Regions from separate parts of the Rhodoferax koreensis genome, predicted to be linked through region 2. Evidence: predicted binding sites of a transcription regulator. Region 2 holds the regulator's gene; each other region holds the start of a gene.
What was found. The regulator FNR, encoded in region 2, switches genes on or off when oxygen is low (the NO sensors DNR and NnrR bind a similar motif). The targets are predictions, from matches to a motif close to TTGATNNNNATCAA.

Region 1 (2,990 bases), 2.7 Mb from region 2:
GTGCGCCTGCTCGACCAGCCCTCGACGGCGCACGGGCCGCTCGACCCGGGTCGACGGGTCGCCGCGCAGCGGCTGGACCTGGAAGTTCTGGACTGTGGCGGGGTGCAGTTGGGTTTGGATGAACATGGAAGGCTCCGAAGTGAATGGTGATGGTTTGGATTGAGGTTAGGGTCAGCCTGCGGCATGCATGAAAACCGTCTGAAACGCCGCGTGCCGTTGTGTGAACCGTCGGTAACAGCACACCACGGCAGCCGTCAGCCACAGTTGACCGGCGCTTGATGCACATCAAACCTCAGCCCGCAGCCGCTTCCAAGATTCGAACCGAACGCTGCATGCCCACCGACACCTCCGCTTCATGATGTGTGCCCGTCCCCATATCGATCTCCATGGCCTGCCCAGCCTCTCGAGGCTGCTGGCCAGCGCGCGTGGTCTGCGCAATGCACCGGCTCGCTCGGTGCGCAGGCTCGCGCTGCGCGGGAGCCACCTGGGCTTGCTGACCCGGGAAGTCGACAAGGCCAGCGCCGAGCGGTTCTGCCGCGCTGCAGAAGCCCTCGGCGCCCATGTGTCGCAGGTCACCCCGGCGCTCACAGACAGCAGCCTTCCGGCCGACATCGACCGGCTCGCCGGGGTCTTGGCTCGCCTCTATAGCGGAATCGAGTGCCAGGGCATCGCGCCGTCGCTTGTCGGCCGCATCGCGGCGAAGTCGGGTGTGCCGGTGTTCGCGGGCCTGGCCACGCCAGCGCACCCGCTGGCGGAGGCCGTCACAGCCATGGGTGGCGAAGGCAGCGACGAGGAGAAATGGATCTGGCTGATCCAGGCGGTGCTGCTCGAACGGATCGGATGAGCGCTCCCAAGCCAGGCGGTACCTGGCGCAAGACGCCCAGGGCAGGCGGCCCGACCACACGCTCAGTGCGCCATCAGCACCGGCAGGGTCATGCGTTCCAGCAGCGTGCGGGTGGATCCACCGAGCAGCAGTTCACGCAACCGGCTGTGGTGGTAGCAACCCATGACGAGAAGCTGGCCGTTCAGGTCGGCGGCACGCGACAGCAGGCGTTCACCGACATCGCCGGTGTCCCGGTCGGCATGCAGGACCGGGTCGATGCCATGATGCTTCAGGTAGCCCGCGAGCCGGACGAGCGCGAATTCCGCATCGTCGCCGTAGGCCAGCGCATGCACCCGCTTCGCCCGCATGAGCCAGGGCAGCGCCGCGCTGACAGCGCGGGCCGCCTCGCGGTTTTCCTTCCACGCGATCAGCACCGTACCACCGACCTCGGTGGCCGGGCCGGCGTGGGGCACGAGCAGCGTCGGCTTGCCGGTGGCCGCCATGACGTCCGGCACGAAGTCGGTGGGCACGTCTTCGCCTTGCGTGTCGTCCGGATCCCGCTGCCCCAGCACAAGCAAGTCCGCGTAGAACGCCCGCTGCATGAAACCATCCGGCGCCGAAGGCAGCTGCTCGCCCCAGCTCAGCCGTGGCGCACCGGCGGCATGTGCCTCGAAGATGCGGTGGGCCTTGGCGCGACGCGCGCGGTCGAGCTCCTCCATGATCGGCACGGCCTGTCCTCCGCCCCGAAGCGAAGCAGCGTATTGCTGCAGAGCCGAAACCACCGCGTATTGCACGGTGGTTTCGGCATCGAAGGCATCGGCCAATTGGCGCGCGACCTGCATCCGCTTGGCGGCGTGCGAGGACGAGTCCAGGTGAACAAGGATCGAGGCAAGGGTTTTCATGGGAACCTCCGATGGATGGCGGACGCGGGACACCAAGTTAGCCGACGGCCCTGCGCACGGCTTGCGCCACGTCAATGAGCGAAGGCCTCGTGCAGCAATCGGCACGACCGATCAGGAAGCGGGTTGATCCAGGACAAGGCGGCTTGCGCCGTGGCGCCTAGAGTGGGCTTGTTCGAAGGAGATGGCCATGAAGACCTGTTCACGCGCCGCAGCGACGGCGGCCTTGTGTGTTGCGTTCTGTATCGCGCCGCCACTTGCGGCGCACGCGGGCCAGGCGGTCCCGTTCCAGAACGGTGGCATCGGCGACGAGAGCCGGCAGGAAATGGCCGCGGCGCGCCACCAGTATCGGCTGCGCATGAGCTTCGCAGAGACGCGCAGCGGTGCCTACATCACGGGTGTGAGCGTCGTCATCGAGCGCGGACAGAACGGCGGCCAGCTACGTTTCGAGGACTGCGGCCCGCTCTTCTATGTGGCCATGGAGCCTGGCGTGTACCACGTCACCGCGACCTACGGTGGGCTGAGCCAAAGCCGCGTGGTGGACGTCCGACACGGCGCCCGCGAACTCGTCCTGTACTGGCCCGCCGCGTCTGAAAGTTGAAGCGTCCCTGCTTCTACGAAGGAAAACCATGACGCACTTGCTCGCCCAGAACCTCGGCCTGCTCGACAGGCTCGCACGCATCGGCCTCGGTGTCGTGCTCATCGGCCTGGCCGCATTCGGCAGCATCGGCGCCTGGGGCTATGTCGGCGTGCTGCCGCTGTTGACTGCGATTGCCGGCAGTTGTCCCGCATACCGCCTGTTCGGCTGGAGCACCCGCGCAGATGCGCGCCATTGAGCCTGCCACCGGCTAGGTCAGCAGGCAGTCGACCACCTTCGCCAGCAGATCTTCCGCGTCCGCGGCTGCCACCGCGCCGGGCAGCGCCACGTCGCCGTGCAGCACGAAAACAGGCTTGCCCCATTTCAGGCCCATCGCCATCTCGGACAGCGTGCCCATGTTGCCGCCGATGGCCACCAGGCAGACACCGCTGCGCGCGACGATCGCGTTGCGCAGTTCGCCCATGCCGGTCGGCACGGCCACGCTGAGCCATTCGTTGGCGTTGCGGTCGTCCTCCTCCGGCAGGATGCCGATGGCGATGCCGCCGGCCCCGGTTGCGCCGCGGGCCGCCGCCGCCATCACACCGCCCCGCCCCCCGCAGACGATGGCCATGCCGGCCCCGGCGAGGTGGCGGGCAACGAACTCGGCCGCCTCGCACTCGCGCGGTCCGCC
Region 2 (2,990 bases):
AGCCTGCAGGGCCAGGCCGAAGCTGTTCTTGCTGAGCGAGGGGTCCAGCGCGGCTTGCACGGCCGGCGAGAACTTGACCGAGGAGAAACGCGTGTAGTTCAGGCCAGCGCCGAGGTAGGGCTTGAACTTGCCCAGGTCCGCGAAGTGATACTGCAGCGTGAGTGTCGGCGGCAGATGCTTGAGTGAGCCGATGTCCGAGCCGCCTGCGCGCACGGTCTGCTTCTGCGGATAAGTGAGCACCAGTTCCGTCGCCCATGCGGGAGTGAAGAAATAAGTGAAGTCCACCTCGGGCAGGACCTTGTTGTTGATCGACAGGTCGAGGCCGGTCGAGTCCTTGTTGGCGCTGTCCAGGTTCACCGCGCGCACACGCACCAGCCAGGGGGTTTCCTGCGCGCCTGCGTCCATTGCCGTGAAGCCCATTGCCGCCACGGCCAGAAGGGCGGCGGCCTTCGTATTCAGTCTTGACATTTTGATCCTTTGAAAGAGCCCAATCGCTCTCAAGGATTGGACGCTTTACAGGTCCGACGGACCTTGTGCGGGATCAATCAAGACGCAGTCAGCGGCACGTTGGCCACTTGCTCAGACGCAGCAAGCGGCCTTGGTGCGGCATCGGCACCGGTGTCGTCCAGGTTTCCGACACGCCGCAGGCCGGCGGTGGAAAGGATCTGGATCTGGCGCTGCTTCACCAGCAGGATGCCTTCGGCCGCGAACCTGGAAAACGTGCGACTGACCGTCTCCAGCGTCAGCCCCAGATAGCTGCCGATGTCCTCGCGCGTCATGCGCAGCACCAGTTCCGTCTGTGCAAATCCGCGCGCATGCAGCCGCTGCACGAGGTTCAACAGGAAGGTGGCCACGCGCTCGTCCGCGGACATGGCGCCGAGCAACAGCATGACGCCCTGATCCCGCACGATCTCTCGCCCCAGAAGCCGATGGATGTGGTGTTGCAGCGAGGGGATGTCGCGTGAGAGTTCTTCCATGCGGTTGAACGGCATCTTGCACACCTGGGCATCCTCCAGCGCAACCGCGTCGCAGCTGTGCCGGCCCCCCACAATGCCGTCGAACCCGATCACCTCTCCGGCCATCTGAAAACCCGTGACCTGCACGCGCCCGTCCGGCGTGCCGATGCTGGTCTTGAAATGGCCCAGCCGGATGGCATACAGCGATTCGAAGACATCGCCCTGACGGTAGAGAAACTCGCCGCGTCGGATGGCATGCCGCTTGTCGATCACCTTGTCGATGCGTTTCATGTCGCCGGGATCCAGCCTCGGAGGCAGGCAGACATCGACGAGTTCACAGTTGGCGCAACGGACTTGGTTCTTGGGTAGATGGCTCATGGGTGTTTCTTGATGCAGCACAGACATTCTGTGCACTACCGGAAACACCGGTTTGATCTGGGTCAACGCGGGCGGTGTCGGCGCCATGGCGGCGGAGTGCCGCGGCGGCGACCAGGCCCAGGGCCACGAGCGCGAGGGAGCGAGTAACCCAAAGCGTTGAAGCAACCGGTCTGTGTAGACCCGTCAGGAACCAGGTTGAAGTCTTGCCCCGTGTTGATGCGCAACAGTGATAGATTCCTTCAGTTTTCCGCGGCTAAGCCAAAACTGGCCCTGGCAAAGAATCAACAAGTTACGTATTTTTACATAACAAGCTGTTAAGTTTTCCGTGAAATTTCTCACATCGGGAGATGGCGTGCTTTCAGCAGCGGGTCGCGCTTACCCAACGAAAATGGGCCCGACATTTTCATGTCGGGCCCATTGATTCAATGAATTTCTATGGTCGGTGTGAAAGGATTCGAACCTTCGACCCCTTGCACCCCATGCAAGTGCGCTACCAGGCTGCGCCACACACCGATCAAGCCCTGAATTATAACCCGCTCAATCGGCCTCAAGCAGCAGATCGCGAATTTCGACCAGTTCGCGGCGCAGCCAGGACACCTGCGCACTGGCGATGGCGCCATCGCCCTCGGTCAGCGCCTCGGGGTCGGGGAAGCTGTCGCCGATCAGTTCTTCCTCCTGGTCCAGACCTTCCAGCACCACAACGCCTACGCCGTCGAGCATGACCTCGCCGTTGCGCCGCTTGTCGCGTTCGCCCTGCACGATCTCCTGCAGCTTGTTGCGGGCACCGCTGATGGTGAAGCCTTGGTCGTACAGAAGGTCGCGGATGCGACGGATCATCAGCACCTCGTGGTGCTGGTAGTAACGCCTGTTGCCGCGCCGTTTCATGGGACGAAGCTGCGTGAATTCCTGCTCCCAGTACCTGAGCACGTGTGGCTTGACACCGCACAAGTCGCCCACTTCCCCGATGGTGAAGTAGCGTTTGGCCGGAATCGAAGGGAGAGAATTTCCCATTGAAATCAATGTTGTTTTGGCGGAACCTTTGAGGTTACTCCAAGTGGCCAAAGGCGCAAAGCGCAAGGGGAGGCAGGAAAAAAGAAAAGCACGTGCAAATGCACGGATGCGCCGCCTCCTGCGCGGCAGGCGCCCGCCGGCACGGGCGTTCAGCCCTGGATCTGCTCTTTGAGCTTGTGGCTCGCGTGGAAGGTGACGACGCGGCGGGCCTCAATGGCCACCGCCTCGCCCGTGCGCGGGTTGCGGCCGGGTCGCGGCGCCTTCACACGGATCTGGAAGTTGCCGAAACCCGAGATCTTCACGTCGGTGCCGTCGACCAGGCTGTTGGTGACGAGATCGAAAAACGCGTCCACCATGTCCTTCGACTCGCGTTTGTTCAGGCCGATCTGCTCGAACAGCAGGTCGGCGAGTTGCGCCTTCGTCAGCGCCGGGGTCTCCAGACTTTCAACCGTAATTTCCAAGACGTCCTCCCTGCTTGATGTGTTGGTGACAGCGTACTGGGCCAGGCTCAGGCACGCAGCCGCGCGCCCACGTCCCGGGCGAGCTGGGCGAGCACGGCCTGCACCGAAGACTCGATCTCCGCTTCCGTGAGTGTCGCCTCTTCGCTGTTCAGCGTGAGGCGGACCGCCAGGCTTTTCTCATCGG
Region 3 (2,990 bases), 2.1 Mb from region 2:
ACCACGGCGTGCTGCTCGAGCTCGACTTCCCGATCGAAATCGGGCTCGAGGTGAAGCTCAATTTCGACATGACGCTGGTCGACTACCCGGCCACCGACATCTTCGCCAAGGTGATGAAGATCAAGCGCGAAGGCGGGCGGCTGCTGGCCGGTCTGGAGTTCACTTCGCTGAGTTCGGAGACCAACACCAAGCTTCAGATGTTCGTGCAGATCCTGGTCGGAAGCCAGTAGCCAGGGGCTACATCGCCCAGATCCGGGGCTTCACGGCTGGCTTGTTCCAGAAGTGCCCGCGCCATGCGGCCCAGACCCGCTGCATGAGCTGCATCGCCGGCTCCACCAGCGGGGCCAGGGCGCGCACCATCACCACCTGGGGATTCGGGCTGGTCGCGCCGACCGTGTCCTTCAACGCGCTTGCTTCGATGACTTCGCGCGCCATGTCCAGCGCCTGCTGGCGGCGGTGGCGTTCCAAAGGGCTGCCGGCCAGGAAGAACAGCGAGGCCGTGCAGCGCTGGCCGTTCAGGCCCAGCGGGCTGTTCATCAAGCGATGATCCGCAGCATCGATGCGGCCGCGTTCCAGCCAGACGCCGGGCATCTCCAGGTGCTGCACGATCTGGCCGCGTTCGAACGGCTGGCCGGCATTGGGCAGGCCGAGCGCGGTCACGTCCCAGCCAATGAGTTCGGCACCGGGCGCGAGGTCGAACACAATGTGGTTCTCGGCGCGGCATTCGTTGTAGCACAGCGCCTCGGCCGGCAGCCATTCGAGCCGGGCCTCGGGGGCAAGCCGGATCTGCGTCTGCTGCAGCGCCAGCTCACCGGCCGAGCGGTAGAAGCGCGTGGCCCCGGGGGTGGTGATCAGGCCATGGGCGCCCGGGCCGGCGCTGACCTGCAGGTCGAGCCGATCGCCGCCGACCAGGCCACCCGGCGGATGCACCAGCACGTTGTGGCACACCGCGTCACCTTCGGGGTACAGGCTTTGCAGGATGCGCAGCGGGCCGCTGTGCAGGTGGCGCGCGACGCTGCGTTCGCGCTCGAAAAGGTAGTCCAGCTGCAGCCGGGCGTGCCACGCCATCAGGCTTTGGCGTCCAGCAGGCGGCCGAGCATCTGGTTGCCGGTTTTGAAGACGGACAGGTTGGCCAGGAAGTCCTGCCTGGCGGCGATCTGGTCCAGCGCATCCGCAATGGGTGCATCACCGGGGGAGGGGGCACGCGCGACCTGCGTTTGGACGCCGCCGCCGGCCTCGGCGGCCTGGACCACTTCCTGCCGGTGAAAGCCCTCGGTGGCGCTGTTGGCGATGTTGTGCGCCGACGCCTGCAGGCGTGTCTCCGCAGCCTGCATGCCGGACATCGAGATCGCGGAAACGGATGAAATGGTCGTCATGGGGTCGTCATGGCTGGGCGGTGGTCATCGGCACGGAGCCTGGGTATTATCGTTCAGCCCTGCCTTGATCCAGATCAAGTGGATTGCGATCAGGTGGCGCACACTGCGGTTTTGCTGTGGTTTTTCGGCTTGAATTTTCAGTAATTACTGAAATTACGGCAAAATACAGACCCATGCAAGCTCCCGAACACACCGCCGGTTCCCGTGGATCGACGCATCCGCAAGGGCGCGCGGGCGCTGGCAGCGTGCCCCAGACCGTGGCCAGCCTGCTGTGGCTGCCGCAGGCCGGCCTGCTGGCCCATGCGTTGCAGAGCCTGCTCGAAGGCGGCGGCGCGCGCGCGGTGGTCTGGCCCGCCGCCATGCTCCTGGCGCTGGGCCTGGCGCGTGGTGGGCTCGAGGCCTGGGGTCTGCGCCGCAGCTTCCGCGCGGCGTGCGAGCGCCTCGGCGACTTGCGTGCCCAGGTGGCGCGGGCCCTGGCCGCACGCTCGCCGCTTGACGCGGCACGGCCCGCATCCGGCCTGGCGGCCAGTGTGATGGCCGAGCAGGCCGAAGCCGTCGTGCCCTACCTCACGCGTTACCAGCCAGCCAGATGCAAGGCCCTGGTCGTGCCGCTGGCCATCCTGGCCGCGGTGTTCCCGTTGTCGTGGATCGCCGCGCTGGTGCTGCTGGTGGCCGCGCCGCTGATCCCCGTGTTCATGGCCCTGGTCGGCTGGCGCGCCAAGGCGGCGAGCGAGGCCCAGATGGTGGAGATCGGCGGCATGAACGCCTTCCTGCTGGACCGCCTGCGCGGCCTGGCCAGCCTGCGCGCGCTGGGCGCGGTGGACTTCACCGCGCAGCGCCTGCGGGCGGCCGGCGATTCGCTGCGCCGGCGCACCATGGCCGTGTTGCGCATCGCGTTCCTGTCCAGCGCCGTGCTTGAGCTTTTCGCTGCGCTCGGCGTGGCCATGGTGGCCGCCTACGTGGGTTTTCATCTGCTCGGCCAATTGAACTATGGCGCATGGGGCGTGCGCCTGAGCCTGGGGCAGGGCCTGTTCGTGCTGCTGCTCGCGCCCGCCTTCTTCGAGCCGCTGCGTGAGCTGTCCCTGGTGTGGCACGACCGCGCGGCGGGCGAAGCGGCGTTGGCGGCGATGGCGCGGCTCAGCGAGGCCGGCACGGCGCTGCCCGGTGCCAACGATGCGGCGGTGCCGCCGATGGCTGCATCCCGCGCGGCGCGGCCGCCGGCGCTGTGTGTCCGTGCGCTCGAATTCAGCCATGCCGGCACGGGCGGGGCGGTGTTCGACGGCCTGGATTTCGATGTCGCCGCGGGCGAACACGTGGCGCTGCTGGCCGACAGCGGCGCCGGCAAGACCACGCTGCTGTCGCTCCTCGCCGGCCTGGTGCCGGTGCAGGGCGGCAGCATCCGCATCGGCGACGAGACGATGTCGGCGGCAACCGCATCCAGGCTGCGCCAGCGCACCGCGTGGCTGGGCCAGAAGCCGCACATTTTCGCGGGCACGGTGCAGGCCAATGTGGCGCTGGGGCAGCCCGGTGTGGGCGCGGCCGAAGTCAGCACGGCGATGTGGTTCGCCGCGCTCGGCGCCACAGCCCAGGCCCATGCGGGCGCGATGCTCGGCG
Region 4 (2,990 bases), 2.0 Mb from region 2:
CCGATGGGCAACTGCCCGCAGCCTGGCTGCAACTGATCGCCCACACCGAAGACCATTTCGGCCAGGAAGACCGCTGGATGCTGGCCACGCGCTTCGCCTCGGGCAACTGCCACAGCCTGCAGCACAAGGTGGTGCTGCAGGTGATGCGCGAAGGTGCGGTGCGGGCAGCGGCCGGCGACCTGGCCAGCGTGCGCGAGATGGCCCGTGAACTCGCACTGTGGTTTCCCCAGCATGCGCAAAGCATGGACGCGGCGCTCGCGCTGCACTTGCGCCGTGCCGGCTTCGATCCCGCCACCGGTGTGGTCAGCAGCCCCGACGCCCTGCCCAAGGAGCCGGTGCACGGCTGTGGCGGCGCGTGTACCAGCGCCCGGGACACGGCGCAGGCCTGAAGAACTGCTGCGAGGGGCCGTGCCGAGCCCATGAAAAAAGCGCCCGCGGGCGCTTTTTTCATGGCGGCGAGATCCAACTCAGGCCGGCATCGCCCGGGGGGCGCTCGTGGCCCGTCCCTTGAAGTCGGTCCAGCAGTTCTGGGTGAAGTCGTACAGCTTGCAGGCGCGCGCGGTGTCGAAGTACCAGCGCCAGGAAAACGGCTGCACCACGATCCGGCCCGGCAGCAGTTCCTCCAGCTTGGCCTGCGCGGCCTTGAGCTTGTAGAGCGGGATGCTCATGTCCACGTGGTGCGCGGTGTGCTCCATGATGTGGTGCAGCATGTTGCCGATGTGGGCCGGGAACGTGAGGTGCACCGTGGTCGAGACGAAGGGCTGGGCCCGTTGCCAGACCGCGCGGTCGTCATGCCACGACACCCGCACATGGGTGTGGTGGCCGTAGATCACGAAGCCCATCATGTTGAACCAGAAGAACATGGGCACGACGAAGCCGAGCAGGAGCAGCAGGGTGACCGATTGGTCGGTGACCAGCGCGGCGGCCACCAGGGCGGCGATCCATACTGCGGCGAAACCGGTGACGAGCAGGCAGTCCCAGGTGAAGATGGCGCGGTTGGTGGAGCCCATGACCGACTTGCGCGGGAACATCATCTTCTTCCACCAGATCTCGATCATGTAGTACATGCCCGGCCCCCAGCCACTGCGGTAGATGCGCTGCATCAGCCGGCCCAATGGCGACAGCGCATCGTATTCCTCGCGCGTGAGCGGCGCCCACACGAAATCCACGCCCTTGAGGTTGGTGAAGCCGTGGTGCACGACGTTGTGGCCCACGTCCCACAGGCTGTAGGCGGTCAGCGATGGCAGGAAGGCAATGCGGCCGAGCCATTTGTTGAGCTTGCGGTGCGGCGTGAGGCTCTGGTGGCAGCCGTCGTGGCCGACCACGAACAGCCGGCCGATGACGAAACCCGCGGCCAGGCCGCACAGCAGCATCAGCCACACCGAATCGAACAGCACCACGCCGGCCAGCAGCGCGGCGAGCAGCGCGTAGTCGAAGGCCAGCAGCACCAGGGCGCGCCAGGTGGAGCGCTCGGACAGCGGCAGCAACCAGGAGCGGATCACCTTGCGGTGCGGCAGCGGCGCCGTGGGCGCGAGCGGATCGGGCCAGGTCGCCGTGCGGGCGGCATCGGCCACGGAGGCCGTGGTGGGTTTTGTCACAGGTGTGCCCATCACGGGCACGCGGGGTTCAGACACTGGGGTCATGCGCGGAGACAGAAGAGTTGGAGGATGGCCTAGCGAGCCGGGGCGGCTGGTGCATGGGTTCGCGTTTTCGGCCCCCTGATCGTACCGGCACCGGATGAGCCGGTGATGACGGGGATCAAGGTATGGCGAGTTGCCGGGCCGTCGAAGTTTTTACCACGTTTGGTGTAACCGGAAGAAAACGATGCCAAAGCCCGTGCAAGTGGTAACTCGTTCGTCACTTTTTTCATGTGAAAATAGAAATTAAATTACATCGGAGACCCCATGCAAAGCGACACCCGTGATACCCGCATCTCGCGCCACGCCACCAAGATCGTTGCCACCCTCGGGCCGGCGTCCAGCGACATGGAACTGCTGGTGAAGATGATCCAGAACAAGGTCAGCGTGGTGCGGCTGAACTTCAGCCACGGCAAGGCGCAGGACCACATCGACCGGGCGCAGATGGTGCGCGAGGCCGCGCGCCGCGCCGGCCGGGAAGTGGCCATCATGGCCGACCTGCAGGGGCCGAAGATCCGGGTGGGCAAGTTCGCCGAAGGCAAGGTCTGGCTCGAGCCCGGCGCCAAGTTCGTGCTCGATGCCGCGCGCAGCGAGCCGGGCGACCTGGACGGCGTCGGCCTCGACTACAAGGACCTGCCGCGCGACGTGAAGGCCGGCGACCGGCTGCTGCTCAACGACGGCCTGATCGTGCTCACCGTGGACGCCGTGCGCGGCGAGCAGGTGCACACCACGGTCAAGCTCGGCGGGGAGCTCTCCAACAACAAGGGCATCAACAAGGAGGGCGGCGGCCTCACCGCGCCGGCGCTCACCGCCAAGGACATGGAGGACATCAAGACCGCGATGAGCTTCCAGGCCGACTACGTCGCGGTGAGCTTCCCGAAGAACGCCACCGACATGGAAATGGCGCGCCAGCTGTGCAACGTGGCGGCCGCCGAGTTCGGCCACAAGCCCGGCATGATCGCCAAGATCGAGCGTGCCGAGGCCATTCCGCGGCTGGAAGAGATTTTGCGCGCGAGCGACGGCATCATGGTGGCGCGCGGCGACCTGGCGGTGGAGGTCGGCAATGCGACCGTGCCGGCACTGCAGAAGAAGATGATCCGCATGGCGCGCGAGATGGACAAGGTGGTCATCACCGCCACGCAGATGATGGAGTCGATGATCACGAATCCGGTGCCCACCCGCGCCGAGGTCAGCGACGTGGCCAACGCCGTGCTCGACGGCACCGACGCGGTCATGCTCTCGGCCGAGACCGCATCCGGCAAATACCCGCTCGAGACCGTGCGGGAGATGAGCCGCATCTGCGAAGCCGCCGAGGCTGCGGAAGACCTGGAGCTCGATGCCGACTTCAGCGGC

Region 1: a site for FNR is predicted at 1,849-1,862, ahead of RD110_RS22550 (universal stress protein). Genes of this name have one in related genera too.
Region 3: a site for FNR is predicted at 1,441-1,454, ahead of cydD (thiol reductant ABC exporter subunit CydD). Genes of this name have one in related genera too.
Region 4: a site for FNR is predicted at 1,749-1,762, ahead of RD110_RS26035 (fatty acid desaturase). Genes of this name have one in related genera too.

Annotation. Positions count from the first base shown of each region.
Region 1 is NZ_CP019236.1:4,866,001-4,868,990, forward strand. Features, by position in the region: gene RD110_RS22540 (Crp/Fnr family transcriptional regulator) at 1-126, opposite strand, end outside; gene RD110_RS22545 (Rossmann-fold NAD(P)-binding domain-containing protein) at 359-844, shown strand; gene RD110_RS22550 (universal stress protein) at 907-1,725, opposite strand; gene RD110_RS22555 (hypothetical protein) at 1,913-2,323, shown strand; gene RD110_RS22560 (YgaP family membrane protein) at 2,352-2,558, shown strand; gene RD110_RS22565 (TIGR00725 family protein) at 2,571-2,990, opposite strand, start outside.
Region 2 is NZ_CP019236.1:1,806,304-1,809,293, reverse strand. Features, by position in the region: gene RD110_RS08550 (OmpW/AlkL family protein) at 1-468, opposite strand, end outside; gene fnr (fumarate/nitrate reduction transcriptional regulator Fnr) at 546-1,334, opposite strand; tRNA gene RD110_RS08540 (tRNA-Pro) at 1,771-1,847, opposite strand; gene RD110_RS08535 (MerR family transcriptional regulator) at 1,872-2,345, opposite strand; gene RD110_RS08530 (integration host factor subunit alpha) at 2,495-2,806, opposite strand; gene pheT (phenylalanine--tRNA ligase subunit beta) at 2,854-2,990, opposite strand, start outside.
Region 3 is NZ_CP019236.1:3,856,626-3,859,615, reverse strand. Features, by position in the region: gene RD110_RS17870 (adenylate/guanylate cyclase domain-containing protein) at 1-230, shown strand, start outside; gene RD110_RS17865 (urease accessory protein UreD) at 238-1,068, opposite strand; gene RD110_RS17860 (flagellar basal body protein) at 1,068-1,376, opposite strand; gene cydD (thiol reductant ABC exporter subunit CydD) at 1,550-2,990, shown strand, end outside.
Region 4 is NZ_CP019236.1:5,631,853-5,634,842, reverse strand. Features, by position in the region: gene RD110_RS26040 (hemerythrin domain-containing protein) at 1-389, shown strand, start outside; gene RD110_RS26035 (fatty acid desaturase) at 468-1,643, opposite strand; gene pyk (pyruvate kinase) at 1,905-2,990, shown strand, end outside.